2 regions of the Halobacillus sp. ABH2_015 genome follow, and region 2 is predicted to be linked to the other one. Evidence: riboswitches for the same ligand, from Rfam matches in the RefSeq annotation. Region 2 holds a riboswitch; the other holds the start of a gene.
The links. Region 2 has a riboswitch for lysine ahead of dapA (4-hydroxy-tetrahydrodipicolinate synthase). Riboswitches for the same ligand answer to the same signal wherever they lie in the genome.
Positions count from the first base shown of each region.

Region 1: linked by a shared signal. The riboswitch ahead of ACXAD6_RS13550 (Na+/H+ antiporter NhaC family protein) and the one ahead of dapA (4-hydroxy-tetrahydrodipicolinate synthase) in region 2 are both predicted to bind lysine.

Region 1 is NZ_JBSWUG010000002.1:2,553,877-2,558,065, forward strand. Features, by position in the region: gene ACXAD6_RS13545 (sodium-dependent transporter) at 1-704, opposite strand, end outside; gene ACXAD6_RS13550 (Na+/H+ antiporter NhaC family protein) at 975-2,525, opposite strand; lysine riboswitch at 2,660-2,843, opposite strand; gene yunB (sporulation protein YunB) at 2,898-3,674, opposite strand; gene ACXAD6_RS13560 (bifunctional metallophosphatase/5'-nucleotidase) at 3,837-4,189, opposite strand, start outside.
Region 2 is NZ_JBSWUG010000002.1:3,400,833-3,405,021, forward strand. Features, by position in the region: gene ACXAD6_RS17565 (response regulator transcription factor) at 1-77, shown strand, start outside; gene ACXAD6_RS17570 (MFS transporter) at 180-1,436, opposite strand; lysine riboswitch at 1,953-2,130, shown strand; gene dapA (4-hydroxy-tetrahydrodipicolinate synthase) at 2,252-3,157, shown strand; gene ACXAD6_RS17580 (branched-chain amino acid aminotransferase) at 3,208-4,189, opposite strand, start outside.

The sequences.
Region 1 (4,189 bases), 850 kb from region 2:
GCAATAGAAAGACTGAAGAAAATCTGTCCATAGGCGGCGACCCATACCGAACTGTCCATAATCGCTGAGAAATTCGGCTCGAAGAAAGCCTGCAGCCCCTGTGCTGCTCCCGGAAGTGTAAGGGCTCGTATAACAATGATCATGAAAAGGACGACAAGTGTAGGAATGAAGATTTTGTTCGCAGTCTCAATTCCCTTTTTAACTCCCTTGAATAGAACTCCAAGTGTAATCGCCCACACAATAAGCAGAGGAATCAGTACACCGGGGACGAGGCTTCCGGTCTCGCCGGGATTCACAGATAACTGAAGGTAGTCACTGAACAAAAAGCCTTCGGTATCATCACCCCATGATAAATTGAACGAAAACACACTGTATGAAATGGCCCAGCCGATAATGACCGCATAATAAGTGGAAATAACAAACGCGACCAGCACACCCCACCAGCCGATCCACTCTGCTTTTCTGCTCATCCGGAAAAAGGACAACGGTGCAGATCCACGGTACTTATGACCGATGGTAAACTCCATGATCAATAGAGGAATACCTGCGGTTAGAAGAGCGAACAAGTAAGGAATAAAAAATGCTCCTCCTCCATTTTCATAAGCAACAGCTGGAAAACGCCAAATGTTCCCCAAACCAATGGCAGAACCTACGGCTGCCAGGATAAATCCGGCACGTGTACCCCATTGTGCGCGATTTTCCATGTGAAAGACCTCCCTGAGAGGAACGGTGATAAATGTCCCTCATTTTTTATTTTTCTGATTATTCTGTTTTAAATTATAACGGCAGCGCATAGGCTTGTCAAAATATTTTTAAAATTTTCAGAAAATACCAGATCAGGAAGTCTTAGGACTTAGGAATGAAATAGACAGAGGCATGCTTTCTCTGCCTTTCAGCTTGTAAAGAGATAATAAATAAAGAGGAGGAACTCCTGTTTAACAGAAGTTCCCCCTCTTTTCAACTCATCATTTTTTCTATCTTTTTTCGGGATTCAGTTTGTGAATGACCAGAGCTGTGATGAGAACAATGATAAGGGACAGCAGCAGCGGCACCCACACCTGTCCTGTAAGGCCCAGCACAACATAACCGACCGAGGCAGCCACAGCTGCAATGATGGCATATGGCAGCTGGGTCAATACGTGATCAATGTGGTTGGCTCCCGCTCCTGTGGACGAAAGGATCGTCGTATCGGAAATCGGTGAACAGTGATCACCGAACACAGAACCAGCAAGAACGGCTGAAAGGGCTGGAAGAAGGAATGCTGGATCGGTGACAGCAGCAATTTCTCCAGCGATCGGAAGCATAATTCCGAAAGTTCCCCAGGACGTTCCTGTAGATAAGGCCATAAAACCGGATAACAGGAAGATGATCAGCGGAAGATAGGCGATGTTCACATCCGCCTGACTGAACTGCTGGGCGAGATATTCCCCTGTCTGCAGGCGGCTGATAATGTCGCCGATCATCCAGGCAGCAATCAGAATGTAGATCGCCGGCAGCATCGCTTTAAACCCTTGTAGAAATACGTGCAGCAAACCGGATTTCGGTGACGGCTGCCCGACATATAAAAGCAGGGCTGTGACTACGGAAATGATCCCTCCGGCAAACAAGGAAATGTTTACGTTTGTGTTAGCAAAGATGGAAAGGATATCCGCGGTTCCTTCTGAACTTTGAATTCCTGTATAAACCATCATTCCTACTGTACCGATGATCAACGTTACAATCGGCCAGATTAAGTGGGAAATCTTCCCGTTGTCATGCTCCTTGAATTCATTGTTCAAGTCGCCGGGCACATCCCCTCTATCCGGGTTGTGAAGCTCGCCTGTATCCTTGGCTCTGTTTTCGTGCGTTTTCATCGGACCAATATCCAGACGCAGATAAATCGTCAAAAATACAAGAAGCAGTGCTGCAAATACATAGAAGTTTGCCGGGATCATAAGAACAAAAGCTTCAAAAGCCTGATAGTTCGAAATCTCATTGGCTGCAAGAATGCTTCCAATCGTTCCGATAATATAAGCTCCCCAGCTGGATATCGGTGATATGACCGTAATCGGCGCTGAAGTGGAGTCTATATAGTAGGCCAGTTTGGCTCTGGATACTTTATAGCGGTCTGTTACAGGACGTGCGACCTGTCCGACTGCAAGAGCATTAAAGTAGTCATCAATAAAAATGATGATACCTAGAATGGACGGAACGAGCTTGGCCCCTTTTCTCGTCCGGATCCTTTCAACAGCCCATTTACCGAAAGCGCGGCTGCCTCCGGAGGCCGTCATAAAGGCTGTGGCGACTCCGAGCAGAAATAAAAAGGACAAGAGATACAGATTCCCTGTGTTTAACGCCCCTTCGCTGACGAAAATACCGGCAAATATAGACCAGATCAAGCCCAGACCTGCTCCAATATCCATTTGTGTGAGCATGAATGCTCCGACGATAATCCCTATCCCAAGGGACAAGATGACGCGCCTTGTGACTAAGACAAGGATAAGCATAAGTATTGCTGGAACTAAAGAAAAGATGGTTCCTTCCATGTGTTTCCCCTCCGTATATCTTGATGTTACGGGAATGGAAGGCTACTGGTGGGTATAAAATGAGGAATAAAATAAAAAAACAATGACAGAAAATAATCCATCACTGTCTGCAGACAACTTGATTATCCTCCATTTCGATCAGTAGCGCCCCATGCACCCAAAAGCATGCATGACAGTGTATGCCTTCTTCAGGTATACACCAGCGTGTCAAAACTTGACGTGTTCAGCCACACTTCGGCAGGCCTTCCCTTTCACTAATGATCCCGGCTTGTCAAACTCCCATCAGCTACTCATGATGCCTGCGCCTCTACCTCACCGATCTGATAAGGTCACGCATATTCAGTTCTTTGGTATTGTATCAGTGACCGGCCATTATTGCAAGGGCTCCATAGGAAGGGAGAACGAAGGGTTCCCGCCGTCACCTCCGGACATGCCTCCGAAATATTCCGGTACTTCCCCGAGAATCGTAGCCTGGTCGATTGGAATATTGTTGGTGACGACCGTCGTTTCTGTGGAAAAAGGGATGACGATTCGAACATTTACCTCAAAGTGGATGGTCAATTCAAACAAGGCGGCATTGATTCCGTATTCCGTCATTTCAATATCTACTTCAGACTGAACATCTCCAATGACACGCAGCTGTACAGGCACCTTGGGTCCAAGGTTGGCAAGCAGACTGTTGTTGGTAGCCATCCCAATCGGAAGTTCAATGAGTGTTGCGGGCTGTTCCCCCTGCTCTTCCGGAGTCCGATCCGGGTCGAGGTCCGGTTCCAGTGTCGTATCTTCCATCGGCAGTTCACCAAGCTCCATCCGCTTCAGGAAATTTTGGACCCTGATGGTTGTATCCCGGAGAGCTCGGTTGACAAGCACAGAGTTCCATCCCATATAAACGACATTTCCCTGATCATCTTTTTCCATCTTAACCAAGTCATTAAATTGCAGGTCTTCTGCAATCTGTTTGCTTACAGCTTCATTAATGGCATCTCTTGCCAGCTGCTGGGCTTTTGTTTCAGCAATCTCGACCAGCGCCGGCGTCACCCCTCTGTTGATATACCAGAGACTCAGCACCGTGAAAAGGGCGAAAAACAACAGGCTGATGACAATCCGCCTGCCTATGGTGGATCGTTTAGTCACTCGGTTTTTAGGCATACAGGCACCCTCCCCCTCTATATATATGAGGAGCGCCCTTTCTCTAATCACCAAAGATAGTCCCTTTCGCAGAAATACAGGATATCTTTATACATCTCATACAGCACAGGAAGACAATAAAATAATCCCCCTGCCGCTTTCTTTCCCGGCAGGGGGATCATTTTATTTTTTCAGTTCTTTTTTCAGTAAATCCCTTAAGAGTTCCGGCATAAAATACTGCTTCGTTTCTGCATAAGCAATTTCCGGGAAGAAACGACCGAACGTAAATGTGTCTGCTGTAGCAAAGCTGTACGTCTGATCGTATTCCACAGGCTTGCCTTTGTACAGCACTTGAACGACACGCTCTTCTCCGTCCTCATCCAGCCTTCGTTCAATATCAACGCCGGCAAAAACCATTCTGCCTATAACTTCTCCTCTGAAACCGAACCCTTTCAGACGGATTTCCGTCAGCTTCTTCGTATGAGCCGCCCGGATGACTTCAAGAAGTTCATCTCCTCTTAACTCCACCCTGCATG
Region 2 (4,189 bases):
AGAAGCTGGAGGTTTCCAACCGGATTGAAGCGATTTCCATATTCAAGGAGAAAGGCTGGTACAAAGGACAGCGCTGACGACGAGAACCGGCGTCACCAGTGTCTGTATACAGATATATGTAAAAAAGAGGGTGGTCTTCTGCATACCGGAGGATTCCCCTTTTTTTAATAGAGAGAACTTCAGTCCAGTTCGCGAAGCTCCCTGAAGCGCACATAGACAAAGAGGACATACAGCGTAACAAGTACAGATCCCCCGGCCATGATTTGATGGATCGGCACTCCTGCCGCCAGTATAAGAGAGGTCACGCCGTAGCTCACTGGAACGAGACCCATCGATGCAAGCGAAACAAGACCCATCACCCTGCCCATCATTTTTTCTTCAATGAAACTTTGAAGCACAGAGATGACCGGGATGTTGCAGATAGAGAGACAACATCCGAAGACGACGAGGCACCCAAGGCTGAACCATACCCCTTCTGTGAAGCTTAAAGCGAAAAAAGCGGCTCCGGCAGCCATGAGGGCGGTGAGACTCGTTTTCCCTCTTCTTCTTTTCAAATTAAGGATACCGATGACTACAGATCCGAGCAGCATTCCCACTGCCAGACCTGCCTCAAGAAAGCTGAAGTCAAGGGCCGTGCCATTCAGACGCTGCTTCACAAAGAGAGGCAGCCCCATCGTCATCGGCCCGACCATGAACAGATTCAATAAAATGCTCATTCCAATAATCAAGGAAAGCACACGCGAGTTTTTGACGTAGCGCACGCCTGCCTTGAAAGAGTCCCAGAACGCTTCCTCCTCCTCTCCGGCTTTCTTCTCTTCCTCCACCTTCATAAGAAAAATAAACAGACTTCCGGTAAACAGCATCCCAGCGGTGACCGTGAATACGAGCGCATAACTGCCAAAGGAAACGAGAATGCCTGCCACCATAGGCGCTAGAATGAACGACGTCTGGTTCGTCATTTGAATCACTGAATTTCCACGGGTCAATTGATCCCTGGAAATGATTGACGGTAGAACCGCCCCCTCTGCTGCCCAGAAGAACGCATCTAAAATACCAAAAGCAAACGCAAAGCCGACGAATGTCCAAAGACTGATGTCCCCGAAGAAATACCAGCAGACGAGTCCTGTTAACAGCACCCCCCGCGTGAAATCGGACAGGAACATCAGTTTCGTCCGGCTGAACCGGTCGGCGATTGTTCCACTGACAATCATAAAGACCAGCCGTGGAATACTTGCTGCCACGTACAGCACACCGAGCGAAGCTTCCAGACGAAGCTCATGGACGACATACCAGCTTTGAGTAAATAAAAAGAACGAAATACCGAAACTGGACAACAAGGCCGCTCCCCATAACAGGAGAAAATTTCTATTTCGAAAAATGGAACGCTGTTCTGCCAACGGTGTATCTTTAGAAACGGTAATGGATGAACCGGACATGACTACCCCCACCTTTTTTGTAAGTTCCTTTAAGTGTAAGGAATATCCATGTCCTTCTCGATGTGCCCGGGATGGATTCTTCCTCCGCCTGCAGACGGATTTTATAAAAGGCTCTGTTATTGCTTGGTGTTGTTATTTAACATGTGAGCTCCTATCACCCCTTTCTGTCATGGGATTTGTAGGAGGCGGCCTTGGGAATGACTCCCTTTCCGCGGGGTACCGTGAGCCTCCTCAAACTTCGTTCCCCGCGGAAAGCGGACGGTTTTCCCTGCCATCCCATGCTCTGAGTAAACAACGGACCGGACCCTTAATTCCAGACGGAGACGATTTAGTAATCGTTTAAAATATCAACAACAGACTTTAACAGAGCTTTATAAAAAAGATGAGTCGGACATCGGTGCCTGGCGACCATTTTTGTCTAATAGCATGATTTTAGCACTTCCCTGTTGTAAGCAGACGTGAATTTTGGTACTATTTTTATTAACTAAATAGTTTCTTATTTCAAATTTCATTTGAAGTAAGGATAGAGGTGCAATGACAAGAGTACGCATGTGGAGGAGAATGAGATCCATGGATGCATGCGGAAAGGGGAAATTGCCGAAGTGTACGGACTCTCATGGTCCTGAAGCTGGGTCTGATGCTCAACAGGCACAGAACTGTCATATAGGAAACTATATGGAGGGCTATCTTACGCAGGAACGGTATAAAAGTTTCTACGGCAGCATCGAAGCCCTTGATGCTGTCGTTTTTGATTTTACTGCCGTATGGCCCTCACGACCTCGAACGTACAAAATACAAGAAAAGGTGTGAGGTTAATGAACTTCGGGCAAGTACTGACAGCGATGGTGACCCCTTTTGACAACGACGAGAATATGGACCTGGAAGCAACGGGAGCTTTAGTCAACCACTTGATCGAGAACGGCAGTGACGGCCTGGTTGTCGGCGGGACGACCGGTGAATCCCCGACACTGACAACGGATGAAAAACTCCAGCTGTTTGAACACGTAGTAGAAGTTGTAAACGGCCGCGTCCCGGTCATCGCCGGTACAGGATCCAATAACACCCGCGCATCCATTGAATTGACGAAAAAAGCCGAACAGACAGGCGTGGATGCCATCATGCTTGTGACTCCTTATTACAACAAGCCGACACAGGAAGGACTGTACCAGCACTTCTCAAAAATTGCCGCAGCCACTTCCCTTCCGGTCATGCTGTACAACATTCCGGGACGCAGTGTCGTCAACATGGAACCGGAAACGATTATCCGCCTTTCTGAGATTGACAACATCGTTTCCGTAAAAGAAGCGAGCGGTGACCTGGAAGCCGCGGCGGAAATCATCCGTGAAACAGACCGTGACTTTTCGGTATACAGCGGGGAAGATTCCAACACCCTTCCGTTTGTCGCCATCGGAGGAACCGGCATCGTCTCCGTCTCCTCCCATATCATCGGGAATGAGATGCAGCAGATGATTCAGAGTTTCAGAGAAGGAGACGCCCCATTTGCCGCGCGTCTTCATCAAAAGCTTCTCCCTGTCATGCACGCTGTTTTCTCAGCGCCGAGTCCCTCCCCGGTCAAGGCGGTGTTGAATGAAATGGGCGTTCATACCGGAGGCGTCCGCCTCCCGCTCCTTCCCTTAACGGAAGAAGAGACCGCCCGCGTCATGGAGACCTACAACAGTCTTCAGCCTAAAGAAGCACCAAAAGCCCATATGGTCGGTTGACAGAAAAAAGGCTGCCGGGAACATGTTCCCGGCAGCCTTTTTCTGCTTTCTTATACTTCGATGGTCCAGCCGAAGCTGTCTTCTTTTCTTCCACGCTGAATGCCTGTAATCGTATCATACAGCTCCTGGGAGAGCGCACCGATTTCGTGGTCGTTGATCACCATTTTCTTCCCAAGCCAGTTCAACTCACCGACGGGAGAAATGACGGCCGCTGTTCCAGTTCCGAACGCTTCCTCCAGTTTTCCCTGTTCATACGCTTCATACAACTCTTCAATAGAGATGCGGCGTTCGGTCACTGGAATGTCCCATTCTTTCAGTACTTCAATGATTGATGTTCGTGTAATCCCCTGCAGAATGCTTCCGCTCAAAGCAGGGGTCACAATTTCCCCATCGATTTTAAAGAAGATGTTCATGCTGCCGACTTCTTCAATGTAGCGCTTTTCCACACCATCCAGCCAAAGGACGTCAGCATTGCCTTCCTTCGCTGCCTTCGCCTGGGCCTGATAGCCGGACGAATAGTTACCGGCGGTTTTAGCCATTCCGGTTCCGCCTTTGACGGCTCTTGTGAACTGGTCTTCCACATTAATGGTAACCGGCTTGATTCCTCCGGAGAAGTACGGACCGACCGGTGACATGATGATCATGAGCTTATACGATTTGGACGGAGCAACAGCGAGGCTCGGTTCCGTAGCGATGATGAACGGACGGATGTATAGCGAAGTTCCCTCAAATTCCGGTACCCAGTCCTTTTCCAGAGCGACAAGCTCCTTCAAGTAGCCCAGTACCTCGTCTTCATCGACAGGTGGGATGCTGAGACGGTCACCGGATAGGTTCAGGCGCTCAAAGTTCTTTTCCGGACGGAACAGCAGGACACGTCCGTCGTCTGTACGGTAGGCTTTCAATCCTTCAAATACAGTCTGCCCGTAATGGAAGATCATGGCGGCCGGATCAAGCGTCAGGGGCTCGTAAGGAACGATGCGGGGCTCGTGCCAGCCCTTCCCTTCTTCATAATCCATTACAAACATATGATCC